3 regions of the Cupriavidus sp. GW823-FHT06D04 genome follow, and region 1 is predicted to be linked to each of the others. Evidence: predicted binding sites of a transcription regulator. Region 1 holds the regulator's gene; each other region holds the start of a gene.
What was found. The regulator LexA, encoded in region 1, represses DNA repair genes until DNA is damaged. The targets are predictions, from matches to a motif close to ACTGTATNNNNATACAGT.
Positions count from the first base shown of each region.

Region 2: AC1Q7H_RS03865 (ATP-dependent helicase) is a predicted target of LexA. The motif match lies at 7,209-7,226, and genes of this name have one in related genera.
Region 3: recA (recombinase RecA) is a predicted target of LexA. The motif match lies at 4,109-4,126, and genes of this name have one in related genera.

Region 1 covers NZ_JBXAHL010000009.1:64,325-73,864, reverse strand. Annotated here, with positions in the region: gene AC1Q7H_RS14150 (hypothetical protein) at 698-1,006, shown strand; tRNA gene AC1Q7H_RS14145 (tRNA-His) at 1,113-1,188, shown strand; gene AC1Q7H_RS14140 (hypothetical protein) at 1,247-1,624, shown strand; gene AC1Q7H_RS14135 (hypothetical protein) at 1,664-1,834, opposite strand; gene lexA (transcriptional repressor LexA) at 1,945-2,598, opposite strand; gene AC1Q7H_RS14125 (asparaginase) at 2,857-3,849, shown strand; gene rpsF (30S ribosomal protein S6) at 3,968-4,342, shown strand; gene priB (primosomal replication protein N) at 4,420-4,719, shown strand; gene rpsR (30S ribosomal protein S18) at 4,723-5,001, shown strand; gene rplI (50S ribosomal protein L9) at 5,034-5,486, shown strand; gene AC1Q7H_RS14100 (replicative DNA helicase) at 5,655-7,046, shown strand; gene AC1Q7H_RS14095 (DUF47 domain-containing protein) at 7,238-7,864, shown strand; gene AC1Q7H_RS14090 (inorganic phosphate transporter) at 7,878-8,885, shown strand; gene AC1Q7H_RS14085 (C40 family peptidase) at 8,946-9,540, opposite strand, start outside.
Region 2 covers NZ_JBXAHL010000002.1:41,133-50,672, forward strand. Annotated here, with positions in the region: gene AC1Q7H_RS03830 ((2Fe-2S) ferredoxin domain-containing protein) at 165-485, shown strand; gene AC1Q7H_RS03835 (alpha/beta hydrolase) at 633-1,274, shown strand; gene AC1Q7H_RS03840 (D-alanyl-D-alanine carboxypeptidase family protein) at 1,337-2,536, shown strand; gene AC1Q7H_RS03845 (YbeD family protein) at 2,598-2,906, shown strand; gene AC1Q7H_RS03850 (class I SAM-dependent rRNA methyltransferase) at 3,117-4,313, shown strand; partial or broken gene AC1Q7H_RS03855 (helix-turn-helix domain-containing protein) at 4,373-4,480, shown strand; gene AC1Q7H_RS03860 (aldehyde dehydrogenase family protein) at 4,641-5,060, shown strand; gene AC1Q7H_RS03865 (ATP-dependent helicase) at 5,070-7,169, opposite strand; gene AC1Q7H_RS03870 (TlpA disulfide reductase family protein) at 7,320-7,856, opposite strand; gene AC1Q7H_RS03875 (SoxW family protein) at 7,969-8,475, opposite strand; gene AC1Q7H_RS03880 (hypothetical protein) at 8,624-9,226, shown strand; gene AC1Q7H_RS03885 (LysE family transporter) at 9,310-9,540, shown strand, end outside.
Region 3 covers NZ_JBXAHL010000002.1:289,082-298,621, forward strand. Annotated here, with positions in the region: gene AC1Q7H_RS05050 (MFS transporter) at 1-1,163, opposite strand, end outside; gene AC1Q7H_RS05055 (DUF4212 domain-containing protein) at 1,407-1,742, opposite strand; gene AC1Q7H_RS05060 (sensor histidine kinase) at 1,739-3,295, opposite strand; gene AC1Q7H_RS05065 (response regulator) at 3,351-4,040, opposite strand; gene recA (recombinase RecA) at 4,267-5,331, shown strand; gene recX (recombination regulator RecX) at 5,432-5,899, shown strand; gene AC1Q7H_RS05080 (DUF2889 domain-containing protein) at 6,211-6,906, shown strand; gene sucC (ADP-forming succinate--CoA ligase subunit beta) at 6,996-8,162, shown strand; gene sucD (succinate--CoA ligase subunit alpha) at 8,262-9,143, shown strand; gene AC1Q7H_RS05095 (TerC family protein) at 9,390-9,540, shown strand, end outside.

The sequences.
Region 1 (9,540 bases):
ACCCGTATGGTGCATTGCCGGGATGACAGTTACAGTGCAACCGCCTTCAGGGCATTTGAGATCGCTAAATTTAAGAGTCCGCGCTGCGGACTCTTTTTTTGCGCGCTCGCATTGCATGCGCCAGACGAGGGAATTAGACGGTCGCCCTCGTAAAGAGTTCCATCGGTCACGCTGGCAGGCTAGCGCGTATGGCTGATGCCTACGTCCAGCGTGCCGTATGTCGTGATGCTGGATTCCCTGCCGTCGACCCCGCCGCCAGCACATCCGCCGAGCAAGGCCGCCAATACTGTCAGCGCAAGAATTCGCGCAGGCCATCTACACTTGATTTGCATTCCCGTTCCCTGCGTTCGTTGACGTGTCGATTTTGTCGATGACGTCGATTGGGCTCGCATACGCTCGCGAGGTTCCATCGCCAGGTGCTGGCGCCACGGCAATGAGCGGGCAGGGTGGCCAAAAAGAGGCAGGCGGCCCGATGGGGCGGGCCGCCTGACGGGAAGGTCGAGGGGGGTCAATGTCCCTCAGGCACAAGTATCGCTTCGCGCATTTGCGGCATGAACCCTGCAGAGGTAGGGGCTGTGCACAGCATATTTCCGCGAGCGATCGACGGCATGCGCGAAGGTGCCAGCCGGGCCGGGCGCCCTGGTCGGCGGCCGTGATACGATCCCTCGCATTTGCCCCAGGCGAGACAAGGCATGGCATGCGGACCGATGCCGGCAGGGGGGGCAGCGTGGAAAGAGCAAACGTGGAAAACGAAGCGCCGTTCGGTGTTGTCTATGAAGACTTCAGGGTGGTCTGGGTTGCCGAGCAACTGCAGGACGGCAAATGGACGGCACGCTACTGCTGGCACCCCGGCACTTCGGAAGCCGCGGGCAAGGCGTTGCAGGAAGCCGTGCTGAACGGCAAGTCGCGCCGCCTGTTGGGGCAGTTCGATACCGAAGCCGAGACCGTCGAGGCCATCAAGCAGGCAGTGCTGCTTGAGGCAAAGTGGAGCCCGTCCCGAACCTGAGCTTTTATCTAAAAAAAATTGTGCCGGATACTAGCCATCCCGGAAAACTGTTTGTATAATCTTGGTTTTCGTCGATCAGCAACGTAACGCGCTGATGACTTCTACGGTGGCTGTAGCTCAGTTGGTAGAGTCCAGGATTGTGATTCCTGTCGTCGTGGGTTCGAGTCCCATCAGCCACCCCAAAGCATTTTCCAGAACGGCGCCTCGCGAGGGCGCCGTTTTGCATTCCCCGGGGATGGTATGTCTGTTCGAGCGGCAGTGATTGGCGTAGCGATGGCAGCCATGGTGGCAGGGTGTGCCACCGGTACTTCTGAAAAGGACATTCGCGCGCGTGCGCCCATGCGCTTGTTCACGCCAGCAACGATGGGCGATGTTGCGAAATGCCTGCGCAACAATCTGGGCGATGACGCCGCGGTCATCAACTATCCGGCGAAGAACCAGACTGAGATCCGCATCGGCCAGACCACGTCTGGGGGTGAATACCGATACGCCTATCTGATTTCGCTGACGGCGAAGCCGGATGGTACGGCTCTGGAACTGCGCAAGAGCGATACGTGGTTCCCGCAGCTGACGCCGCAGGAGCTGGAAGCCGAAGCCAAGGCGTGTGTGCGTAGCTGAGGGCGGGGCCCACGGCTACGCGGGCTGCGCCCGCAGGGTTCAGGCAGCCAGCTTTTCGGCGGTTTCGAGTTCAAGCATGCGGCAGATCGCCGCCATGCTGCCGACCATGGTGCGGCGCTGCGTACCCTGGTAGACGCGTACGCCCTTGCTCTGGCGGAACGGCACGGGCTTGACCGGGCGACGGGCGGCGACTTGGTGGATTTGCGGCATGGTGGCACCTCTTTTGGGCAAAGCGGGGTCAACACCCGGCAAGCCGGGTGGCGTCTGCAAAGCAATGGAAGCGGGTGGGCCCGCGCAGGCTCGCTGCCTGCGGTGCCCGGCTAGAAGCCGGAAGATCGGATCAGACCGACGGCGATGCCTTCCAGCGAAAACTCCTCGCCAGGCTCCACGATGATGTTGGTGAAGTCCGGGTTTTCTGCGATCAGTTCGATATGGCCACCGCGCCGCTGCAGGCGCTTGACGGTCACGTCATCACCCAGGCGCGCCACCACGATCTTGCCGTTGGCGGCTTCGCTGGCGCGGCGCACGGCCAGCAGGTCGCCATCGAGGATGCCGGCATCGCGCATGCTCAGGCCGCGCACGCGCAGCAGGTAATCGGGGCGTTCGTCGAAGACCGAGGCGTCGACCTGGTACTGGCGGTCGATATGCTCGGCGGCGAGTATCGGGCTGCCGGCAGCAACGCGGCCCACCAGCGGCAGCGTCAGCTGCATCACGCCGGCCATCGGCAACGAAAACTGGTCAGGCATTTCCGAATCGCTGCGTGCCACCTTCAGGCGGATGCCGCGTGAGGCGCCCGGGGTCAATTCGATCACGCCCTTGCGTGCCAGCGCCCTCAGGTGTTCTTCTGCGGCATTGGGCGATGAGAAGCCGAATTCTGCGGCGATTTCGGCGCGCGTGGGCGGAAAGCCGGTGCGGCGGATCGTGTTGCGGATCAGATCGAAAATCTGCTGCTGCCGGGGTGTCAGGGTCGCCATGGGATCGCCATTCCGTGCGGGGCCGCGGGGATTCCGGGTAAGGGATCGGTCGATCCTTTATCCTGCATCCGGCTGGCCAGGCACTGTATGTTTAAACAGTATGCTGTGATTTTATACAGTATCGGCCTGAGCGCAAGCAGAATTTTTGGGGCGTGTCGCATGGATGGATTTGTGGATCGCCAGCGCGGGCCCGCGGCGAGGCGGGGCGCGCCCGTTACAATCGGCATTCCTGTTTTCCCACTTTCTTTGCACGCCTCCATGACCCAATTGCCTCGCATCGTCGTACTTGCCACCGGCGGCACCATCGCTGGCGCGGCCGGCAACTCCGCCAGCAGCGCTCGCTACCAGGCGGCGACCGTGCCGGTGTCGTCGTTGCTGGCAGCGGTGCCCGCGCTGCAGTCGGCGGCCCGCATCGAAGCCGAGCAGGTGGCCCAGGTCGACAGCAAAGACATGACCTTCATGCTCTGGCAAACGCTGGCGGCGCGGGTTGAGCACTGGTCCGCGCAGCCCGACGTGGCCGGCATCGTGATCACGCACGGCACCGATACACTGGAAGAAACCGCGATGGCGCTGCACCTGACGCAATCGTGTCCGGTGCCCGTGGTGATGACGGCGGCAATGCGGCCATCGACGTCGCTGTCGGCCGATGGCCCGCTGAACCTGCTGGATGCGGTGCGCGTGGCCGCTCATCCCGATGCGCGCGGCAAGGGTGTGCTGGTGGTGCTGAACCAGCAGATCCACGCTGCGCGGGATGTGGCCAAGGCCCACACGTCGGCGGTCGATGCCTTTGTCTCGGCCTGCGGGCCGCTGGGTTTCGTGCAGGATGACTACGTGCGCTTCGCGCGCGCGCCGCGCGCGGCCTGGGTGATTGGGCCGATGCCGACGGCGTGGCCGGTGGTGGAGATCGTGGCCAGCTACGCCCAGCCGGGCAGGGTGGCTGTGGATGCGCTGGTCCGCGCGGGCGTCGCCGGACTGGTGGTGGCTGCCGCTGGCAATGGCTCGGTGCATGAGGTGCTGGCCGAGGCGCTGGCCGATGCCGCTGCCGCGGGTGTGGCCGTGGTGCGCAGTTCCCGCACCGGGGCCGGCCATGTGGCGATTCCGCCCCAGCTCAGCCCGGCGGATGGGGCTTTTGTTTCCGCAACGGACCTCAATCCCTATAAGGCGCGCGTGCTGCTGGCCATGGCGCTAGCAGCCGACGCAGGGCTGGCGCGGGATCCGGCGAGGCTGCAGGCCTTGATTGCCAACGCCTGATTTGCCTGTGTAAACAGCGGCTTGCGCACTTGCCGATACGCGCGCTATAATGTAAGGCTATTCAACCTTGCCACACCGGACTCGTGACGCCCGGGTGGCTAATCCAAAAGGAGCGTCAATGCGTCATTACGAAATCGTCTTCATCGTCCACCCGGACCAGAGCGAACAAGTGCCGGCCATGATCGAGCGCTACAAGCAGCTCGTGACCTCGCAGAACGGCAACGTTCACCGCGTGGAAGACTGGGGCCGTCGCCAGATGGCTTACATGATCCAGAAGCTGGCCAAGGCTCACTACGTTTGCCTGAACATCGAATGCGGCAAGGAAACGCTGGCTGAACTGGAACACGCGTTCAAGTTCAACGACGCCGTCCTGCGCCACCTGATCGTGCAGACCAAGAAGGCCGAGACCGCACCTTCGCCGATGATGAAGGAAGTGCAGCGCGAAGAAGCCCGCAAGGCCGCGCAAACGACCACCGAAGGCCAGGCCGCCTGAGTGCGGACTGCGGTGCGTGCCATGGCTGACAGCGTCAGCCATGGCAGCATGGATTGCAACCAGCAAGAGGCCCCGCGTTGAACCAGCTTCGGCTTGCCGCCACCCTGGCGGAACGCGATGCCCTGCGCTATACCCCGGCCGGGGTCCCCGTCGTGAACTGCATCCTGCAGTACAGCGGCGAGGCCGTCGAGGCGCAAACGCCGCGGCAGGTCGAGTTTGCAATCGCAGCGATGGGGATCGGACAGGTTGGCCAGCGTCTGGAGCGGTTGCCGCTCGGCACGCTGCTCGACTGTGAAGGATTCCTGGCCCGCAGGCACCGCAACAGCAAGGCTCTCGTCTTTCACATCACTGGATGTAAAGCATTCGAAAAGGATTGAATCATGGCATTCGTCAAACGTGACAACAAGAACAAGAAGCGCTTCCAGCAACAGAACCCGCTGTTCAAGCGCAAGCGCTTCTGCCGCTTCACCGTGGCTGGCGTGGAACAGATCGACTACAAGGATCTGGACACCCTGAAGGACTTCATCGGCGACAACGGCAAGATCACGCCGGCCCGCCTGACCGGTACTAAGGCTCACTATCAGCGTCAGCTGGATACGGCCATCAAGCGTGCGCGTTTCCTCGCGCTGATGCCGTACACCGACCTGCACAAGAACTGATCAGGCCCTAGGTCCGTTAAGGAGAGAATGCGATGCAAATTATTCTGCTGGAAAAAGTCGTCAACCTGGGCAACCTGGGTGACATCGTCAAGGTGAAGGACGGTTACGCCCGTAACTTCCTGATCCCGGGCAAGAAGGCCCGCCGCGCTACGCAAACCGCGATCGCCGAATTCGAAGTCAAGCGCGCCGAGCTGGAAAAGGCCGCTGCCGAGAAGCTGGCCGCCGCGCAAGCCGAAGGCGAGAAGCTGAACGGCCTGACGGTACAGATCAGCCAGAAGTCGGGTGTGGACGGCCGCCTGTTCGGTTCCGTGACCAACGCCGACATCGCTGAAGCCCTGGCTGGCCAAGGCTTCAAGCTGGAAAAGGCCCAGGTTCGCATGCCGAACGGCCCGCTGAAGATGGTGGGCGACCACCCGGTCAGCGTCGCGCTGCACACGGACGTCGTGGTCGACGTGACCGTGTCGGTCGTGGGCGAGAGCGTCTAAGGACGTGCCGCCTCGCCGGCGCGCTGCGCCGGCTGAAGCACCGCAAGCACTGCAAGCAAGAAAGGCAGGAGCCCTGGCTCCTGCCTTTTTTGTTGTTCGCTTGTCATTGCAGGCCCGGTCGCCAAATGTACGGCGAAGTGCGTCCACCCGCCGGTATAATCCCTCCCCATGAACGCGCCTGTCGCCGACCCCCAACTCGAGAACCTCAAGGTCCCGCCGCATTCCATCGAAGCCGAGCAATCGGTGCTGGGTGGCCTGCTGCTGGACAACGCCGCCTGGGACCGCATTGCGGACTTCATCTCCGAGGCGGATTTCTACCGTTTTGACCACCGGATGATCTTCCAGAGCATCGCCCGGTTGATCTCGGCCACCAAGCCGGCCGACGTGATCACGGTCTATGAAATGCTGCAGGTGGCTGGCAAGGCCGAGGAGGTGGGCGGGCTGGCCTACCTGAATTCGCTGGCGCAGAACACGCCCAGCGCGGCCAATATCCGCCGCTACGCCGAGATCGTGCGTGAGCGCTCGGTGCTGCGCAAGCTGGTGACGGCGGCCGACGATATCGCCTCGGCCGCGTTTGCGCCCAAGGGCCGCGAGGTGCGCGAACTGCTGGATGAGGCCGAATCCAAGGTCTTTGCGATTGCCGAAGAAGGCTCGCGCGGCCAGAAGGGTTTCCAGGAAATCCAGCCGCTGCTGACCCAGGTGGTCGAGCGCATCGACGAGCTGTATCACCGCGATTCCACCACCGACGTCACCGGCGTCCCGACCGGCTTCATCGACCTGGACAAGATGACCAGCGGCATGCAGCCGGGCGACCTGGTCATCGTGGCCGGCCGCCCGTCGATGGGCAAGACCGCGTTCTCGCTGAACATCGGCGAGCACGTGGCGGTGGAGCAGGGCTTGCCGGTGGCAGTGTTCTCGATGGAAATGGCGGGCACCCAGCTGGCCATGCGTATGCTCGGCTCGGTCGGCCGCCTCGACCAGCACCGGCTGCGCACGGGCCGCCTGCTGGATGAAGACTGGCCGCGGCTGACGCATGCGATCCAGCGCATGAACGACACCCAGCTGTTCATCGACGAAACGCCGGCGCTGAACCCGATGGAGCTGCGTGCCCGTTCGCGGCGCCTGGCGCGCCAGTGCGGGCAGCTTGGCCTGATCATCATCGATTACCTTCAGCTGATGTCAGGTTCCGGCGGCGGCGAGAACCGCGCCACGGAAATTTCCGAAATTTCCCGTTCGCTCAAGGGCCTGGCCAAGGAACTCAACTGCCCGGTGATTGCACTGTCGCAGCTGAACCGAAGCCTGGAACAGCGCCCCAACAAGCGTCCGGTGATGTCCGACCTGCGCGAATCCGGCGCTATCGAACAGGATGCCGACGTGATCCTGTTCATCTACCGCGACGAGGTCTATAACGCGGACTCCCAGGACAAGGGCACGGCCGAGATCATTATCGGCAAGCAGCGTAACGGCCCGATCGGCACGGTGCGCCTGACCTTCCTGGGCCAGTTCACGAAGTTCGACAACTTCAGCGGCGGCCCGGCTTTCTTCGACAACGACACCTGACGAAGTCAAGCCAGCCTGCAATCGTCTGTGCGGCGCCGTCTTGTTTGCGCCAAATTCGCGGGCAATGTCCCTGTAACCCTGTAAAATATTGCGCTTTGATGACAGTCACCACCCGCGACTGTCATGCAACGCGCCCGCTCAATCCTGCAACACAATCAGCAGCGTCACCACGCTGCCACAAGGAACATTCCATGTTCGGCCGATTCATGCCCACGGAGGGCAAGTTCTTCGAATATTTCAACCAGCATGCCGACTGCGCGGTGACCGCCGCCCATGAGCTCCAGGCACTGGTCAACGACTTGCCCAACGCCGAGGCCCATGCGCGCCGCGTCCAGGCCACCGAAAAGAAGGCCGACCGGATCACGCACGACACCATCGACCTGCTGCACAAGACCTTCATCACGCCGCTGGACCGCGACGAGATCCACAAGCTCATCACGACCATGGACGACATCCTGGACCTGATGGAAGACGTGGCCGAGACCATCTCGCTGTACGACGTGACCAACCTGACCGACGAGGCGCTGCGCCTGGCGGCCATCTGCGTGCAGTGCTGCGACCAGGTCAAGATCGCGGTGGGCCTGCTTGAGGACATGGGCAACGCCAGCACCATCCTGAAGACCGCGCAGCAGATCGACCAGCTCGAGTCTGAAGCCGACCGCGTGATGCGCTCGGCGATGTCCAAGCTGTTCCGTGACGAGACCGACGTCAAGCGCCTGATCAAGCTGAAGGCCATCTACGAACAGCTCGAGACGATCACCGACAAGTGCGAGGACGTCGCCAACATCATCGAAGGCATCGTCCTGGAAAACGCCTGAGGCGGCAATCGGCATGCAGACCATACAAATGAGCCTGTGGGTGATCGCCTTGCTGGTGGCGCTCGCGCTGCTGTTCGACTTCATGAACGGCTTCCACGACGCGGCCAACTCGATCGCCACCGTGGTTTCCACGGGCGTGCTCAAGCCGCACCACGCGGTGGCGATGGCGGCGATGTGCAACGTCGTCGCGATCTTTATCTTCCATCTGAAGGTGGCCGCCACGGTGGGCACCGGCACGATCGATGTCAGTATCGTCGACCATTACGTCGTGTTCGGGGCGCTGGTCGGGGCGATCGCCTGGAACGTCATCACCTGGTACTACGGCATCCCTTCGTCGTCGTCGCACGCGCTGATCGGCGGACTGGTGGGCGCGGCGGTGGCCAAGGCCGGCACCGGTGCGCTGGTGGGCAGCGGCCTGCTGAAAACCGTGGCCTTTATCCTGATCTCGCCGCTGCTGGGTTTTATCCTCGGTTCGCTGATGATGGTGATTGTGGGCTGGACCTTCTTTCGCACGCCGCCGTCGCGCGTGGACCGCTGGTTCCGCCGCCTGCAGCTGGTGTCGGCATCGATGTACAGCCTGGGCCATGGGGGCAATGACGCGCAGAAGACCATCGGCATCATCTGGATGCTGCTGATCGCCAGCGGCCATGTGGTGGCCGGCGGCCAGCCGCCGACCTGGGTGATCGTCAGCTGCTACGTGGCCATCGGCATGGGCACGCTGTTCGGCGGCTGGCGGATCGTGCGCACCATGGGCCAGAAGATCACCAAGCTCAAGCCGGTCGGCGGCTTCTGCGCCGAGACGGGCGGGGCGATCACGCTGTTCTTTGCCTCGGCGCTGGGCGTGCCGGTATCGACCACGCATACCATCACCGGCGCCATCGTCGGCGTCGGCTCTGCGCAGAAGATGTCGGCGGTGCGCTGGGGCGTGGCCGGCAATATCGTCTGGGCCTGGGTGCTGACGATTCCGGCATCGGCCTTCATGGCGGCGATCGCATGGTGGATCGGGCGGCATATCCTGTAAGGCAGGGGCCGCCGTACCAGCAAAAAGCCAGGCTGATGCCTGGCTTTTTGTTTGGGCGTTTCACTGGTTGGCGAAGGCCGCGATGGGATCGTCGTCGACCGGAAGCGGTGCGGGGGCCGGCGCGGGCTCAGGCAGCGGTGGCGCTGCCGGGGGTGCCACCGACGCGGGTGGCTGGTTGGCCGCCGCCACCACGCGGCGCGCGCCGTTGTAGCGCGAGGCCCAGTAGGGCTTGCCCATGTCCTCCAGCCGGACCGTGCCGCCGGAAGACGGCGCATGGACAAAGCGGTTCTGTCCGACGTAGATGCCCACGTGCGAATTGGCGCGGCCGGTGGTGTTGAAGAACACCAGGTCGCCGGATGCCACCTCGCTGCGGTCCAGCGAGCTGCCGCGGGCGCCCATTGCCTCGGTCGTGCGCGGCAGGTTCACATTGGCCGCGCGCGACACCACGTAGCGCACCAGCCCGCTGCAGTCGAAGCCGGAGTCTGGCGTATTGCCGCCGTAGCGATAGGGTGTGCCGACCAGCGACATCGCCTGGATCGAAATCTCTTCCAGTCCGGCGCTGGGATCGATCATGGGCTTGCCCGGCGTGCGCGGCAGGCCGGCATGGCGCGAAGGCGGGGAACTTGCGCAGGCCGCCAGCAACAGGGCGGTGGCG
Region 2 (9,540 bases), on a different contig from region 1:
AGGTGCGCGAAGCGCCACCCGCCGGGAGCCGGCGGCAACTTCGACGGCCGTGCCAGGGCGCCGCCATCGCGGACATGCCGCCGCGACACCGTATAATTCCGAGCTTCCGTTCAATGCCGTCCGGGCCGTGCCGCCGTCCGGGGCCGCCTTCTCACACCGTACGCATGAGCAGCTACTACCAGCACCACGTCTTCTTCTGCCTGAACCAGCGCGAGGCCGGCGAGAACTGCTGCGCCAACCACAACGCCCAGGCGATGCAGGAATACGCCAAGAAGCGTTGCAAGGAACTGGGCATCGCCGGCGGCGAAGGCCGGGTGCGCATCAACAAGGCAGGCTGCCTGAACCGTTGTGAACTCGGCCCGGTGCTGGTGGTCTACCCCGAGGCCATCTGGTACACCTTTGTCGATGAGCACGACATCGACGAAATCATCGACAGCCACCTGATGAAGGGCAAGCCTGTCGAACGGCTGATGGTGGACCGCTGAACGAACCGAGGCCGGCGCATGCCGGCTTGTTGTTTCCCTGTTTCGCCGCTTTGCCGTATTGCCCGCCGCCCGCCAGCCGGACGGTTTTTTCATTTTTGCCCGGGCTTGCCGCCGGGCGCTTGCTTCACCGCCATCCTGACCGCCATCATGAACGCGCATACCCAGGTACTTTCCATTGCCGGTCCCGCCGGTGCGATCGATCTCTCGGTAGACCTGCCGCAAGGTGAGCCGCGCGGCCTGGCGCTGGTGGCGCATCCGCATCCGCTGTTCGGCGGCACCAAGGACAACAAGGTTGCGCAGACGCTGGCGCGCAGCTTCGTGCAGCTGGGCTATGCCACGGTGCGCCCCAACTTCCGCGGCGTGGGCGGCAGCGCCGGCGAGCATGACAACGGCATCGCCGAGCAGGACGACCTGCTGGCCGTGGTGGCCTGGATGCGCCAGCAGACCGCGTGGTCGGCACAGGCCGCAACGCTGCCGCTGGCCATGGGCGGGTTCTCGTTCGGCAGCTTCGTCACCACCCACGTGGCACGCCGCCTGGCCGAGGCCGGCACGCCCGCGCAGCGACTGGTGCTGGTGGGCACCGCCGCCAGCCGCTGGCAGGTGGCCGAGGTTCCGGCCGATACCATCGTGATCCATGGCGAACAGGACGACACCGTGCCGCTGGCCAGCGTGTTCGACTGGGCCCGCCCGCAGGAGCTGCCGGTGATCGTGATCCCCGGCGCCGACCATTTCTTTCACCGCAAGCTGCATCTGATCAAGCAGCTCGTCGTCAATGCGTGGGACCGGTGAGGCCGGCACGCCGCCACCCGGACCATCCCCGCGCCACCTTCTTACTGTCGGAAAACAGAAACATGCTGAATAGAGCCACGACACGCCTTTCGTCCGCTTTTGCTCCCGCCGCCATCGCCGCCGCCGTCGTGCTGGCCGCCGCGCCTGCCGCCGTCCTGGCGCAGGGCGTGCCGATGCCGCAGGTCGCAGCCAAGTCGTGGATGCTGTATGACGTGACCAGCGGCCAGGCCCTGGCGTCGCAGAATGCCGACGCGCGCATCGAGCCGGCCTCGCTGACCAAGCTGATGACCGCCTACCTGGCGTTCGAGGCACTCAAGGAAAAGCGCCTGACGCTGGACCAGTCGGTGGTGCCGACCAGCCTGGTGCTCAAGGTCAAAAGCGACGAGTCGCGCATGTTCATCGAGCCCAACAAGCCGGTCACCGTGCAGGACCTGCTGCTGGGCCTGATCGTGCAGTCGGGCAACGACGCCGCGCTGGCGCTGGCCGAAGCCGTGGGCGGCTCGGAAGAGGGCTTCGTCGCGATGATGAACCGCGAGGCCCAGCGCATGGGCATGAAGAACACCCACTTCACCAACACCGACGGCATTCCCGACCCGAACCACTACACCACCGCGGTGGACCTGGCGACGCTGACCACGCGCCTGATCAAGGACTTCCCCGAGTACTACGCCATGTACTCGCAGAAGGAGTTCACCTATAACAAGATCAGGCAGCCCAACCGCAACCGCCTGCTGTATATCGACCCGACCGTGGACGGGGTCAAGACCGGCCACACCAAGTCCGCCGGCTACTGCCTGATCTCGTCGGCCAAGCGGCCGCTGGCCAACGTGCCGGACGGCTCGCGCCGCCTGATCTCAATCGTGATCGGCACCACCACCGAACAGGTGCGCACCCAGGAAAGCCTGAAGATCCTCAACTACGGCTTCCAGTTCTTCGACACGCTGCGCCTGTACGACAAGGGTCAGGTGCTGGCCACGCCGGACATCTACAAGGGCAAGAGCGGCACGGTCAAGATCGGCGTGCAGAACGAGACCTTCGTCACCGTGCCCAAGGGCACCGGCGGGCGCCTCAAGCCGGTGCTGGAGCGCCAGGAACTGCTGATCGCGCCGATCTCGGCGGGCCAGCAGGTGGGCATGGTCAAGCTGATGGACGGCACCAACAAGGTGGCGGAGTTCCCGGTGGTGGCGCTGGAAGAAGTGCCTGAGGCCGGCTTCTTCGGCCGCCTGTGGGACACCATCCGCCTGTGGTTCAAGCGCAAGTGACCTGAATGCGCGCAAGCTGGCGCGCCATGCGGCGCGCCGGTTTCGTGCCGGAGAATCCGACATGACAACCGACAACCAAGGCAGCGGCAACAAGACTGGCGATATCCCGCCGGAGCAGTCGCTGATCGAGTATCCCAGCCACTTCCCCATCAAGGTGATGGGCGCGATGCAGGACGGCTTTGCCGAGGCCATCGTCGAGCTGGTGCAGGGATTCGATCCCGACTTCCACGCAGGCAAGATGGAAATGCGCCCCTCGAGCGGCGGCAACTACCTGGGCCTGACCGTGACGGTGTGGGTCACCAGCCGCGAGCAGCTCGATGATCTGTATCGGGCGCTGACTTCGCATCCGATGGTGAAGGTGGTGCTGTAAAGGCCCTCCCTCCCGCTCTGTTTTCTCCCCTCTCCCGCGCGCGGGAGAGGGGCAGGGGGTGAGGGCAGGCGCTGGCATACCGACACGCATCACTTCGTCGACGCTCCCGCCCTCACCCCCACCCCTCTCCCGCAAGCGGGAGAGGGGAGCCGCCTTGATGCGTTCGCGCCAGTTTCAATTGCTGGTGGCCTGCAGTTTCCCCATACCAACATGAACACCATCACCCTGAAACCCGGCAAGGAAAAATCCCTGCTGCGCCGCCACCCGTGGATCTACGCCACCGGCATTGCCACGACCGAAGGGCGCTGCGAGCCGGGCGCAACCGTGATCGTGCGCGCCGCCGACGGCCGCTTCCTGGCCAAGGCCGCCTACAGCCCCGAGTCGCAGATCCGCGCGCGCGCGTGGACCTTCGATGAAAACGAGCCGGTCGACCACGCCCTGTTCAAGCGCCGCGTGGCCGCGGCCATTGCCTACCGGCGCCAATGGGTGAAGGACAGCGACGCGGTGCGGCTGATCTTCGGCGAATCCGACCGGCTGCCCGGCCTGATCGTCGACTACTACGGCAATGGTGAAAAGGGCCAGCTGGTGTGCCAGTTCAATTCGGCCGGCGTGGAACACTGGAAGACCGCGATCGTGCAGGCACTGGTCAAGGAGACCGGCTGCCCCAACGTCTATGAGCGTTCCGATGCCGCCGTGCGCCAGCGCGAAGGCCTGGAGCTGGTGACCGGCGTGTTGGCCGGCGCCGAGCCGGATCCGGCGCTGTCGGTCACCGAGCACGGCGTGCGCTACTACGTCGACGTGCGCAACGGCCACAAGACCGGCTTCTATGTCGACCAGCGCGACAACCGCAAGCTTGTGGGCGACCTGGCCGTCGGGCGCGAGGTGCTGAACTGCTTCTGCTATACCGGCGGCTTCTCGCTGGCGGCGCTGCGCGGCGGCGCCACCTCGGTGACCTCGATCGATTCATCGGGCGAGGCGCTGAAGATCGCCGCGGGCAATGTCACGCTCAACGGCTTCGAACCCGAGCGCGCCACCTGGCTCGATGCCGACGTGTTCAAGACCCTGCGTGAATTCCGCGCCGAGGGTCGCCAGTTCGACCTGATCGTGCTGGACCCGCCCAAGTTCGCCCCGTCGGCGCAGCATATCGACCGCGCCGCGCGCGCCTACAAGGAAATCAACCTGGTCGGCATGCAGCTGCTGCGCCCGGGCGGGCTGCTGTTCACCTACTCGTGCTCGGGCGCGATCAGCATGGAGCTGTTCCAGAAGATCGTGGCGGGCGCGGTCACCGATGCGCGCGCCGATGCGCGCATCCTGCGGCGGCTATCGGCGGGCACGGATCACCCGATGCTGGCCGCGTTCCCGGAAGGGGAGTACCTGAAGGGATTGCTGCTGGAAAAGGTGGCGTAGGCCAGCCAGGCCACGCATTCACGGACGGGCAGGCGCGAGTCACGAACAAACTCTCTGAAATGCATGCCTTCGTGGCCGTGGTCGATGCCGGCAGCATTACCGAGGCGGCACGGCGGCTGGACACGACCAAGTCGGTGATCAGCCAGCGTGTGCAGATGCTGGAGCAACGGCTCGGCGCCGTGATGCTGCAACGCGGGCGCGGTGCCGCGGCGACCGAAGCGGGGCAAGTCTTCCACGAATACTGCGTGCGCATCCTGGCCGAGGTGGGCGAGGCCGAGGACGCCGTACTGGCCGCCAATACGAGCCTGCGCGGCCTTCGAGGTCGGCATGGTGCCGGCCAAGCTGCGCTACTACGCCGGGCTCGCGCTCACCGAATACGGCCGCGCCGCCGAGCCGCGGCCGGGGCGGCTGTCGCTGGTGCTGCGCGAGTCGATGGGCGTGGCCGGCATCATCGCGCCGTGGAATTCGCCGGTGGTGCTGATGGTGCGCTCGCTGGCGCCGGCACTGGCGGCGGGCTGCACGGCGGTGATCAAGATGCCGGGGCAGACGGCGCTGACAAATGCGCTGGTGGCGCGCATCATGGCGCGCGCGCTCGAGGCGGGCACCGTGTGGATCAACAACTGGGCGTCGGTCTACGACGAATTCGAGGAGGGCGGCTACAAGCAGTCGGGGCAGGGCGGGCTCAACGGCGTGGCCGCGATCGATGACTTCGTCGTATACAAGCACATCGCGCTGGCGCCGGGGTAGCGCACAGGCTCAGCGCCACATATTCCGCATCCGGCTGGCCAGGTCCACCGGTGCCAGCGCCGGCCTTGTCGGCGCCGCGCCCGGCATCGGCGGCGGCGGCCAGGCACGGCTGTGGAAGTTGGGCATCACGCGATTCGGCAGGAAGCGCGTGCGCGACGCATACACATGCCGGTCGCCGAAGCCTACCTGCTGATGCACATAGAAGCGCTGCGGCACCACGATGTCCAGGTGGTCCTTGGCCCGCGTCATCGCCACATAGAGCAGCCGCCGTTCTTCCTCGATCTCTTCGGTGGTGCCGGTCGCCAGGTCGCTCGGCATGCAGCCGTCGACCGCATTGAGCACGTATACCGCCTTCCACTCCTGGCCCTTGGCCGAGTGGATGGTCGACAGGATCAGGTAGTCCTCGTCGCGCGAGGGCACGCCGGATTCGTCGCTGGAGGCGCTGGGCGGGTCCAGCGTCAGCTCGGTCAGGAAGCGCTCGCGCGCGCCGTAGGTGGCGGCGATGCGCTCCAGCTGCTGCAGGTCGGCCTGGCGCGCGGCGGCATCGTCGTGCAGGCGCTCCAGGTGCGGCGCGTACCAAGCCAGCACTTGCTCGAACTCCGACGGCCACGGCGAGGTGGGCGCCATCAGCGCGCGCGCCAGCGCCAGCAGGTCGGCCCAGGCGGGCGCGGCGGCCGGCGGCGGCTCGAATTCCTCCAGCGAGAACAAGGGCTCGGTGGCCAGCGCCATCGCATCCAGCACGCGCGCCGCGGTTTTGGGGCCGATGCCGGGCAGCAGCTGCAGCGTGCGGAAGCCCGCCATGCGGTCGCGCGGGTTTTCCAGCCAGCGCACCACCGCCAGCACGTCCTTGACGTGGGTCGACTCCAGGAATTTCAGTCCGCCGAACTTCACGAACGGGATATTGCGCCGGGCCAGCTCGATCTCCACCTGCGCACTGTGGTCGGCGGCGCGGAACAGCACCGCCTGCGCCATCAGCGTCAGGCCGGCCTCGCGCCGCGCCAGCACCTGCTCGACCACGTAGCGGGCCTGGTCGGCCTCATCGTTGACCACGATCACGCCGGGCTTTTCGGCCGAGGCGCGCTCGGACCACAGGTCCTTGGTATAGCGCTCGGCCGCCAGCCCGATCACGGCGTTGGCGGCCTGCAGGATCGGCTGCGTCGAGCGGTAGTTCTGCGACAGCGTGACCTGCTGCGCGGCCGGCGTGAACTGCGCCGGGAAGTCCAGGATATTGCGCACGGTAGCGCCGCGGAAGGCGTAGATCGACTGCGCGTCGTCGCCCACCACGGTCAGGCCGCGGCCGTCCGGTCGCATGGCCAGCAGGATCGACGCCTGCAGCGCATTGGTGTCCTGGTATTCGTCGACCAGCACATGGTCGAAGCGCGTGCCCATGTCCTGCGCGATGGTGGGCTCGGCCATGGCCTGCGCCCAGTACAGCAGCAGGTCGTCATAGTCCAGCACATGCTGCTTCTGCTTGGCCTCGACATAGCCGGCGAACAGGGTGCGCAGCGCATCGGCCCACATCGCGTAGCGCGGGAACTGCTGCCTGAGCACGTCTTCCAGCAGCGCCTGGGTGTTGACCACGCGCGAGTAGATCGACAGGCAGGTTTCCTTCTTCGGGAAGCGGCTGGCGGTCTCTGACAGCCCCAGGTCGTGGCGCACCACGTGCATCAGGTCGGCGGCATCGCCGCGGTCGCTGATGGTGAAGGCGGGCGACAGGCCCAGGGTCTCGGCGTATTCGCGCAGCAGGCGCGCGCCGATGGCGTGGAAGGTGCCGGACCATTGCAGCGCCGCGCGCCCCGCGCCGGTCTGGGTGCCGAGTGCCTGGTCGACGATGCGCTCGACGCGCCGTCCCATCTCGGCCGCGGCGCGGCGCGAGAACGTCAGCAGCAGGATGCGGCGCGGATCGGCACCGGCCAGCACCAGGTGCGCGACCCGGTGCGCCAGCGTATTGGTCTTGCCCGAGCCGGCGCCGGCGATGATCAGCAGCGGCGCGTCGCTGCCGTGTTCCACCGCGGCGCGCTGCTCCGGGTTGAGCCGGGACAGGTAGGCGGGGACGTCATCGGCGTCAGGGGCCGCGAGGTCGGCGGCGGGGGCTAGGTCCAAAGTCACAGGCGGGGCTCGGGGAAGGCTCAGAAAAGGCTGGCGCCAACTGTATATCCATACAGGGATGTCGCGCAACCTGCTGCCCTGGCGATCGTGCCTAAAAACAAAAAAAGGTGCTCAATGAGCACCTTTTCGCTGCGGTTGCCGCCGGGAGCGTTACGCGGACTTTGCCAGCGCGCCATCCAGCAGCTTGTGCAGTGCATCCCACTCGGGCTCGCCCACATAGCGCTTCAGGATGCGACCGTCCTTGTCTACCACGAAGGTGGTCGGCGTCAGCTGCACATTGCCGAAGGCCTTGGCCGCGGCGCCGTCGGAATCCATGGCCACCTTGAACGGCAGGCCGCGCGTCTTGGCGTAGTTCATCACATACATGGGCGGGTCGTAGTTCATCGCCACGGCGACGAATTCCAGCCCCTTGCCCTTGAACTGCTCATAGGTGCGGACCATGTCCGGCATTTCCTTGACGCAGGTGGCGCAGCTGGTGGCCCAGAAGTTGATCATGTAGACCTTGCCCTTGAGGTCGGCGGTGCTGACCTTCTCGCCCGACAGCAGCGTGAAGGTGGCCGCCGGGGCCGTATTGGCCGGCGACAGCGCGCGGTAGCCGAACCAGCCCAGCAGCGCGAGCACGACCACGGCCACGACGATGGGCCAGGGCTTGCGGGAGGTTTTGATGGCAGGGGCAGCAGTGGTCATGGAATCCGGGTCAGGCAGGTTCGGGTCAGCATTGGGACATTCTAATGCCGCGGGCGTTCGCGCGCTGCGCGGGGCCGGGCTGCGGCAATCTGCCGCAAGCGCGCCAATCCGTTCAGCGCCGGGTGGCGATGGCGGCGCGTGCCTGGTCCAGCGCCTGTTCCAGGTAGGCGCCGTAGAAATCCGGCTGCATGCCGCGCAGCGGGCCGGCGGCGGCGCGGCCCTGGCGGTCCAGGAACAGCACCGTGGGCGCCACCCGCACCTGGTGCGCCCGCGCCCACGCGCGCGCGGTAGTCAGGCTGCCGTCGGCATCGCGCAGCGGGGTGTCGGAGGTCATGTCGAGTTCGCGCACGGCAATCTCGCCGGCGGCGGCCTGCGGGCCGAGGTAGTTGCGGCGCACGGCATCGCAATAGCTGCAGCCCGGCATCGACACCAGCACCACCAGCGGCTCGCCGCGGCGCGCGGCCTCGGTGCCGTGGGCGGCCAGGTCGGTGGCCGGCGGCAGATGAGCGGGGCTGGCGGCGGCGGGCATGCTGGTTGCGGCTGCCAGCAACGCGCTCGCGGCCACCCAGCGCAGGCTGGTGGTGGCAAAGACGTGGCGGGCGATGCGGGCGGCAGGCATGGCAGGAACGTGGGGGCAGGGGGTAGTGGGAGCGGCGCGGCAAGCACTGGCGCGCCGCTTTCGGGATAATACCGGTTTCCGCCCGCAGGCGATGGCGCCCGCCAGCGCCGCCCGCAGCCTGTGCGCGCCGTCCCCCCATGGATTCCCGATGCGTCTTGTGCCGCCTCCGCCGAGCTTTCCTGCCGCTGTCCGCCGGCCGCTGCTGTGCTGTGCCGCCGTGCTGGCATTCGCCCTGTGCGCCTGTTCGCCGCGCTATGACTGGCGCACCATCCAGTCTGGCGAGGGCGCCTATGCCGCGCTCTATCCGGGCAAGCCCACCAGCGCCGCGCGCGACGTGACCATTGCCGGGCGCAAGCTGCCGATGACGATGGAAGCCGCGCGCGTCGACGACACGCTCTTCGCCGTGGGCGTGGTGACGCTGCCCGCCGATGACGAAGCCCTGCGGCGCGAGGCGCTGGCGGCGATGCAGGCCGGCCTGCTGGCCAACCTTGGCACGCCGTCGGGCGAGCCGCGCGCGCGGCCGGTCACCATGATGAGTGCCGACCGTCCGGGCCGCCCGCTTGCCGGCGTGGAAGTGCAGGCCAGCGGGGTGTCGCCGCAGGACCAGTCGCCGCGCCGGCTGACGGCGCGCCTGGTGGCCGTGGGTACGCGCGCGTACCAGGCGGTGGTGCTGGAATCGGGCGATGCCGCGCGCGACGCGCGCCAGGCCGAGCAGGTGGAGCAGTTCCTGGGCGGCTTCCACCCGTTCTGACGCGCCGCGCCGCAGGAAAAATTGTTTGTGCCGTGGCTGCGGGATCGTGGCCCCGGCATCGTTGTCGTCAAAGGAGAGTAGGGATGCGTTGGGAAGTGTGGTTGGCTTATTTCGCTGCGTGCTGGGTGATCGCCGTGTCGCCGGGGTCGGGCGCGGTGCTGTCGATGAGCCATGGGCTCTCATATGGGCTGCGCAGGACCACCACCACCATCTTCGGTCTGCAGGCCGGGCTGGTGATCGTGCTGCTGGTGGCGGGCGGCGGGCTGGGCGCGCTGCTGCTGGCCTCGGAGCAGGCTTTCATGGTGGTCAAGACG
Region 3 (9,540 bases), on a different contig from region 1:
GTGCGCTTGACGATGTCGCACGAGCTGCGGAAGTCGATCTCGCGGGCGATCGGGCTGCCCTGGAAGGAGCACTGCTTCGGATCGGCGGTGACGACGATCTGTGCGCTTTGCTGGGCGCGCTCGAGCGAGGGGTTGGCGTAGTGGGTCAGGCCCTTGAAGATGGGGAAGTAGGTCAGCACTGCCAGCGCGCAACCGGCCATGATGATCCACTTGCGGCCGATCTTGTCGGACAGCGAACCGAAGAACACGAAGAAGGGGGTGCCCAGCACCAGCGCGCCGGCGATCAGCAGGTTGGCGGTCTTGGCGTCGACCTTCAGCACCTGGGTGAGGAAGAACAGCGTGTAGAACTGGCCGGTGTACCACACCACGGCCTGCCCGGCGGTCAGGCCGACCAGCGCCAGGATCACGATCTTCAGGTTGCGCCACTGGCCGAAGGATTCGGTCAGCGGGGCCTTGGAGGTCTTGCCCTCTGCCTTCATGCGCTGGAACGCCGGGGATTCGCTCATCGACAGGCGGATATACACCGACACGCCCAGCAGCAGGATCGACACCAGGAACGGGATGCGCCAGCCCCAGGTCTCGAAGTTGGGCCCGGTCATTTCGCGGCACAGCAGGATCACGATCAGCGACAGGAACAGGCCCAGCGTGGCCGTGGTCTGGATCCACGAGGTATAGGCGCCGCGCTTGCCGTGCGGTGCGTGCTCGGCCACGTAGGTGGCGGCACCGCCGTACTCGCCGCCGAGCGCCAGGCCCTGCAGCATGCGCAGGGCGATCAGGATGATCGGCGCAGCCCAGCCGATGGTGGCATAGCCCGGCAGCAGGCCGACGATGAAGGTCGACAGGCCCATGATCAGGATCGTCACCAGGAAGGTGTACTTGCGCCCGATCATGTCCCCCAGGCGGCCGAACACCAGCGCGCCGAACGGCCGCACGATAAAGCCGGCGGCGAATGCGAGCAGCGCGAAGATGAAGGCCGAGGTGGGATCCAGTCCGGCGAAGAACTGCTTGGCAATGATTGCCGCCAGCGAGCCGTAGAGATAAAAATCGTACCACTCGAACACCGTGCCCAGCGATGAGGCAAAGATCACCTTGCGCTCTTCGGCTGTCATCGGTGCGTTCTGCGCGCCCCCTCCGGGCACCGCAACGTTTTGCACGTTTGCCATATCGTCTCCTCCGTCTGGAATGGATCTCGGGTGGGCGTGGCGCGGAAAAGACCGCGCGGCTGGCCGCTATGCCTGAGTTGCAGAGGATTGTGGGTGGCGAAACTTACTGCGTTCTGACAGAACCGGGCACGGAATCGTCAAAGAATGTCGGGGTATACGCTAGCCGCCGGCGGGCGGCTGGATGCTGCGCTGCGGAGGGCGATGTGCTTGTGTGGCGCAATGGCGCGCTTTGCAGGGGTGCGGCTATGCAGCATCGGCGCCCGTGCCGCGCGACGCGCCCTGCGAAGGCGCCGGGGCGGGCGCGGCCAGGCTGTCGGTGTCGGTTTCGCCGTCGGCGCGGTTCATGCGCCAGGCGTAGAGCGCGGCCATCAGCACGTACACCACCAGCGCGCCTTGCGCGCCGACCCAGAACGAGAACGGCCAGCCGAAGAAGTCGAAGCGCAGGTCGCGCGCAAACCATGCCACCACGAAGGTGACGGTGAACCAGATCGCGAGCAGTCCGCAGATCCAGCGCAGGTTGCGCCGCCAGGCCTGGCGCTGGCGGGCTTCGGCACTATCGGGGGCGGGGCTGTCGTTCATGCGGGCGGGAGGTAGTCGGGCCGGCGCAGCGTCACGCGGAAATGCGCGCCGGCCAGCCGTGGCGATTGCTGGTAGACATGGTCGGAAATCTGGACGTCGCCGCCGTGCTGCTGCACGATCTCGCGCACGATCGCCAGGCCCAGGCCGCTGCCTTCAGTATTGGTGCCGAGCACGCGGTAGAAGCGCTCCATCACGCGCTCGCGCTCGGCCGGCGCAATGCCCGGGCCGGTGTCTTCCACATCCAGGTAGGCGAACGGCTCGAAGGCGTCGGCGCTGACGCGCACCGTGGCATGCCCGCCGCGCGGCGTGTAGCGGATGGCGTTGTCGAGCAGGTTGTTCAGCATCTCGGTCAGCATCAGGCGGTTGCCCTGCACCATCACCGGATGGTCGTCCGCATCCAGTCCCAGGTCGATGTCGCGCGCCCAGGCCTGCGGCAGCCAGTCCTTGACCACCTCGCGCGCGAGCGCCGCCAGGTCCAGCGCCGCCATGCCGCCGGTGCCCGCCAGGTTTTCCATGCGCGCAAGCGACAGCAGCTGCGTGACCAGGTGCGCGGTGCGCTCAGAGCTGCCGGCGATCTGCGCCAGCGAGCGCCGCAGCTCTTCCGGCGACTGCTCGCGCTGCGCCAGCTCGGCCTGCATGCGCAGGCCCGCCAGTGGTGTCTTCATCTGGTGCGCGGCATCGGCGATAAAGCGCTTCTGGGTCTGCACCGACTGGTCCAGGCGCGCCAGCAGGTCGTTGAACGAACCCACCAGCGGCGTGATTTCCTGCGGTGCGGCGCGTTCGTCGATCGGGCTGGTATCGCCGGGGTTGCGCGCGCGGATGCGCTGCTGGATCGCGGTCAGCGGCGCCAGCCCGCGCGACAGCCCGAACCACACCAGCACCACCGCCAGCGGCAGGATCACGAACTGCGGCAGGATCACGCCCTTGATGATTTCGTTGGCCAGGCGCGCGCGCTTGTCCAGGGTCTCGGCCACCTGCACCAGCACCGGCTGGGTGCCGCTGACCTGCTTCAGGTCGATATAGGTGTAGGCCACGCGCACGTCGTTGCCGGCCACGTGGTCATCGCGCAGGGACACCAGGCCCGCATGGCCCTGGTCTTCCTCGGACGGCAGCGGCAGGTCGTGGTCGCCGGCGATATACTCGCCGCGCTTGCCGACCACCTGGTAATAGATGTTGTCGGTCTCGTCGGCGCGCAGGATCTCGCGCGCCGACAGCGGCAGCTGCAGCGTGATGCGCCCGTTGACCTCGCGCACCTGCTGCGACAGCACGATGGCGCTGGCCTCCAGCGCGCGGTCGAAGGGCCCGTTGGCGATCGACTTGGCCACCAGGTAGGTCACCGCGATGCTCATCGGCCAGAGCAGCAGCAGCGGCGCCAGCATCCAGTCGAGGATCTCGCCGAACAATGAGCGCGGCGACGGATGCGCGGTGCTTTCCTCCAGGTGCGGCAGTGCGTCGGCCAGGTCCTGGTCGGCGGCGTCCGGGGCCGGGGCGGTGGAAGGAGGGGGTGGCGCGGCGCGGGGCGCGCGCCGCCAAGGCAGTCGCAGCAGGCTCATCTCGGCGGTTTGCGCTCAGGTCGGTCGCTTGGCCTGCGGTTGCGTCGGGTGGGGATCAGTGGTGCGTGGCCACCGCCGGCTGGAATTTCTCCAGGCAGTAGCCAAGCCCGCGTACAGTGGCGATGCGGATGCCGCCGACTTCGATCTTCTTGCGCAGTCGGTGCACGTAGACCTCGATGGCGTTGTTGCTGACTTCCTCGCCCCACTCGCACAGGTGGTCCACCAACTGCTCTTTCGATACCAGGCGGCCGCTGCGTGTCAGCAGGATCTCCAGCAACCCGATCTCGCGCGCGGACAGGTCGAGCATCTGGTCGTTGATATAGGCGATGCGCCCGACCTGGTCGTAGGCCAGCGGCCCGTGCCGCATCAGCGTGGCGCCGCCGCCGGCGCCGCGCCGCACCAGCGCGCGTACGCGCGCTTCCAGTTCGGACAGGGCAAAGGGCTTGGCCATATAGTCGTCGGCCCCAAGGTCCAGGCCCTTGACGCGCTCGTCGACGCTGTCGGCGGCGGTCAGGATCAGCACCGGCAGCATGGCGCCGCGCGCGCGCAGGCGCTTGAGCACTTCCAGCCCGGACATGCGCGGCAGGCCCAGGTCCAGGATCAGCAGGTCGAAGGTCTGGGTCGACAGCGCGGAATCGGCTTCCAGGCCATTGGTGACGTGGTCGACGGCATAGCCCGAGTGGCGTAGCGAGCGCGTCAGGCCGTCGGCCAGCACGTCGTCATCTTCGGCGATCAGAATGCGCATGGTTGTCTCCACCCTGGCCGGCATAGCCGGCGCCGGCGGAATGGGGCGCGATGGGGCTTGCCAAGCATACTGTTTTTTTATACAGTACCCGCACGTTCCGCTGGGGCTGCCCGGGGAGACCCCCTGGAGAGCGGCCGCGCAGACAGCCGGGCCGGCGCTGGCGCCGGAAAATGCCGGTGCCGCGCCACATGCGGCCTATTTATACACCATTGATTCAAGGACGACCATGGACGACAAGAAGGCAGGTGCCGGCGTGAGCGCCGAGAAGCAGAAGGCGCTTGCCGCCGCGCTCTCCCAGATCGAGAAGCAGTTCGGCAAGGGCTCGATCATGCGCCTGGGCGACGGCGAGGTCGAGAAGGACATCCAGGTGGTATCCACCGGTTCGCTCGGCCTGGACATCGCGCTTGGCGTCGGCGGCCTGCCGCGCGGCCGCGTGGTCGAGATCTATGGTCCGGAATCGTCGGGCAAGACCACGCTGACGCTGCAGGTCGTGGCCGAGATGCAGAAGCTGGGCGGCACCTGCGCCTTTATCGACGCCGAGCACGCGCTGGACGTCAGCTACGCCAACAAGCTGGGCGTCAATGTCGGCGACCTGCTGATCTCGCAGCCGGACACCGGTGAGCAGGCGCTGGAAATCACCGACGCGCTGGTGCGCTCGGGCTCGATCGACCTGATCGTGATCGACTCGGTGGCGGCGCTGGTGCCCAAGGCCGAAATCGAAGGCGAAATGGGCGACTCGCTGCCGGGCCTGCAGGCCCGCCTGATGAGCCAGGCGCTGCGCAAGCTGACCGGCACCATCAAGCGCACCAACTGCCTGGTGATCTTCATCAACCAGATCCGCATGAAGATCGGCGTGATGTTCGGCTCGCCGGAAACCACCACTGGTGGCAACGCGCTGAAGTTCTACGCCTCGGTGCGACTGGATATCCGCCGCATCGGCTCGATCAAGAAGGGCGACGACGTGATCGGCAACGAGACCAAGGTCAAGGTGGTCAAGAACAAGGTGTCGCCGCCGTTCCGCGAAGCCTTCTTCGACATCCTCTATGGCCAGGGCATCTCGCGCCAGGGCGAGATCATCGACCTGGGCGTGGACGCCAAGATCGTCGAGAAGTCCGGCGCCTGGTACAGCTACAACGGCGACAAGATCGGCCAGGGGAAGGACAACGCGCGCGAATACCTGCGCGAGAACCCGGACATTGCCGACGAGATCGAAAACAAGGTGCGCGCGGCGCTGGGCGTGGTGGCCATGAACCCCACGGCGGCTGCCACGCCGGTAGCGGTCGAAGACTGACCGCGCCAGCGGCCATTGCGCCATCCGGAAGGCCGGGGCATCGCCGATGCCCCGGCCTTTTTGCTTGGCGCGGGTCCCCATCCACAGAATTCGGTAACCCATGGCAACCCGTCCCCCGCTCTCGCTGAAGGCCCGCGCCGTCGGCTACCTGTCGCGCCGCGAGCACAGCCGTGCCGAACTGGCGCGCAAGCTGGCGCCGCATGCCGAGTCGGCCGAGCAGCTGGAGCAGTTGCTGGACGCGCTGGAGCGCGAGAACTGGCTGTCGAACCAGCGCTTTGCCGACAGCCTGGTGCACCGCCGCGGCGCCCGCTACGGCACCGCGCGCGTGATGCAGGAGGCCAAGACCCACAAGCTCGGCAGCGAGCAGCTGGGTGATCTACAAGAGCGGCTGCGCGCCACGGAAGTGGAGCGCGCCCGTGAGGTCTGGCGCAAGCGCTTCGGCACTCCGCCCGACACACCCGAGGCGCGGGCCAAGCAGATCCGCTTCATGGTGGCGCGCGGGTTCTCGCGTTCGGTCGTCAGCAAGATCATCCAGGGTGCGGACGAAGACTATGGCGACGAGGGTTAAGTACCGGCGTATGGCGCAAGCGCCATTTTTCACCCGGAGTACCTGCACTGCCATCAGGGTAAATTCGCTGCATTGCGTCATCTCCCGATTGGACTGCAGACGATTTTGTTGCCATCGCTGAGCCCGTGTTTGCTGGTGCGTTGCGCCAAGCCGCTGTGTCATGCCGGGTGCCATGGTCGGCCGACAATCGCGCCGCGACAGTTGCTGCGCAAGGATGTTCCCGGTCAACGTGGCGCGGCATGTTAAACTCCCCGGGTTATTCGGTGCTCCGGCACCGCCGTTCCCCAGTCCCCCGTATTTCCAGCCTGGCCATGCCTCTGTCCCAGCCCGTCAACCGCTCCCAGCGTCACCGTCGCGCCATTACGGCCGAGGCGTACCAGAGAGAGGACGGCTTGTGGGATATCGAGGTGCGCCTGACCGACACCAAACCTCGCGACATCGAACTGGCCGGCGACCGCGTCCGGCCGGTAGGCCAGCCCCTGCACGACCTGTGGCTGCGCGTCACGATCAATGAGGAAATGACGGTGCTGGATGCCGAGGCCTGCTCGGACTGGGTGCCGTACCCGTCCCATTGCGACACGATCGGCCCGGCTTACCGCAAGCTGATCGGCCTGAACCTGCGCAAGGGCTTTCGCAAGGCCGTGCGTGAGCGCCTGGGCGGCATGCACGGCTGCTCGCACCTGACCGAGGCCGCGGGCGTGCTGCCCAGCACGGCGATCCAGGCCTTTGCCGGTGAAGTCATCAATATCCGCGACAACGGCGAGGACGACCCGAATCCGGAGCCGCCCTATCAGTTGAACGGCTGCCACGCCCTGCGTTTCGATGGCGAGGTGGTTCGTCAGTTTTACCCGCGCTGGTATGGTCACCAGCCGACGCCCAAGGTACGGGCCGAGGCAGCACCTGCCGTCGCGACTGCGCCTCAGGCGCCGCCCGCGGCCAATGGCGACCGCGGCAATGATGGCAACGACGCTGTCCCGGCCGAGCGGCCGACCGGCACCTCCGGCTGATTCTCAGGATTGGCCAGCCTGACGAGAGAGTTCGTCTTCTTTCAGATTCTTCCCTTCTACCTTTTACGCCTACCCGAAAGGAAACACGCATGAATATCCATGAGTATCAAGGCAAGGAAATCCTGCGCAAATACAATGTGCCGGTTCCGCGCGGCATCCCCGCGTTCTCGGTTGACGAGGCCCTGAAGGCCGCAGAAACGCTCGGCGGCCCGGTGTGGGTCGTCAAGGCCCAGATTCATGCGGGTGGCCGCGGCAAGGGCGGCGGCGTGAAGGTTGCCAAGAGCATCGACGACGTCAAGACCTACGCCTCGAACATCCTGGGCATGCAGCTGGTCACGCACCAGACCGGCCCGGAAGGCAAGAAGGTCAACCGCCTGTTGATCGAAGAAGGCGCCGACATCAAGAAGGAACTGTACGTTTCGCTGGTGGTGGACCGTGTTTCGCAGAAGGTCGCGCTGATGGCCTCGAGCGAAGGCGGCATGGACATCGAAGAAGTCGCTGCCCACAGCCCGGAAAAGATCCACACCCTGATCATCGAGCCGTCGGTCGGCCTGACCGACGCTGAAGCCGACGACATCGCCCGCAAGATCGGCGTGCCCGACGCGAGCGTGGCGCAAGCCCGCCAGGCCCTGCAAGGCCTGTACAAGGCGTTCTATGAAACCGACGCTTCGCTGGCTGAAATCAACCCGCTGATCCTGACCGGCGACGGCAAGGTCATCGCGCTGGACGCCAAGTTCAACTTCGACTCGAACGCGCTGTTCCGTCACCCGGAAATCGTTGCCTACCGCGACCTGGATGAAGAAGACGCCAACGAAATCGAAGCCTCGAAGTTCGACCTGGCCTACATCTCGCTGGACGGCAACATCGGCTGCCTGGTGAACGGCGCCGGCCTGGCCATGGCCACCATGGACACCATCAAGCTGTTCGGCGGCGAGCCGGCCAACTTCCTCGACGTGGGCGGCGGTGCCACCACCGAGAAGGTGACCGAAGCCTTCAAGCTGATGCTGAGCAACCCGAACGTGGAGGCCATCCTGGTCAACATCTTCGGCGGCATCATGCGTTGCGACGTGATCGCCGAAGGCGTGATCTCCGCTTCCAAGGCCGTGCACCTGACGGTGCCGCTGGTCGTGCGCATGAAGGGCACCAACGAAGACCTCGGCAAGAAGATGCTGGCCGACTCGGGCCTGCCCATCATCTCGGCCGACACGATGGAAGAAGCCGCCCAGAAGGTGGTGGCCGCTGCCGCTGGCAAGTAAGCCGTCGCACGAACGCAACCATACGCGAACGCGGGCGGTGCGCAGGCGCTTTGATGCGCCCTCGCGCGCGCCGCTCGTAGCCAAGCAAAGGATTACAGCATGTCGATTCTGATCAACAAAGACACCAAGGTCATCACCCAGGGCATCACCGGCAAGACCGGCCAGTTCCACACCCGTGGCTGCCGCGACTACGCCAACGGCAAGAACTGCTTCGTCGCGGGCGTGAACCCGAAGAAGGCCGGTGAAGACTTCGAAGGCATTCCCATCTACGCCAGCGTCAAGGACGCCAAGGCCCAGACCGGCGCCACCGTGTCGGTCATCTACGTGCCGCCCGCAGGCGCCGCTGCCGCGATCTGGGAAGCTGTTGACGCCGACCTGGACCTGGTGGTCTGCATTACCGAAGGCATCCCCGTGCGCGACATGATGGAAGTCAAGGACCGCATGCGCCGCGAGAAGAAGAAGACCCTGCTGCTGGGACCGAACTGCCCGGGCCTGATCACGCCGGACGAAATCAAGATCGGCATCATGCCGGGCCACATCCACAAGAAGGGCCGCATCGGCGTGGTGTCGCGCTCGGGCACGCTGACGTACGAAGCCGTGGGCCAGCTGACCGCGCTGGGCCTGGGCCAGTCGTCGGCTGTCGGCATTGGTGGCGACCCCATCAACGGCCTGAAGCACATCGACGTGATGAAGATGTTCAACGACGATCCGGAAACGGACGCCGTGGTCATGATCGGTGAGATCGGCGGTCCGGACGAGGCCAACGCGGCTTACTGGATCAAGGAAAACATGAAGAAGCCGGTGGTTGGCTTCATCGCTGGCGTGACCGCGCCTCCGGGCAAGCGCATGGGCCACGCCGGCGCGCTGATCTCGGGCGGTGCCGATACCGCCCAGGCCAAGCTGGAAATCATGGAAGCCTGCGGCATCAAGGTGACCAAGAACCCGTCGGAGATGGGCCGCCTGCTGAAGGCGATGCTGTAATTTGCTGACGATGTTCAGTACGTCGTTTCCGCCTGCGCGGAAATGATAAGACATTGCCCCCGCCGCGTGCGGGGGCAATGTCATTCTGGTGGGACACTTACTAGGGTATCTCCCAAGCGGCACCAGCCGGAATTGAAACCGAATCGTAAGGTTCGTGCGTTAAACAGTCATGTCTGTGTTTTCAGACATCCGAATTGCCGTCATATGACGGGTCGGACCTATAGATAGAACTCGAGGAGCCTCCCCGTGGAACTGCTGTCTTCCACCACTTTCTGGATTGCGTTGGGATCGATCATCCTGACCAATATCGTCCTGTCCGGCGACAACGCGGTGGTGATCGCGCTCGCCTCGCGCAACCTGCCGCCCGCCCAGCAGAAGAAGGCCATCTTCTGGGGCA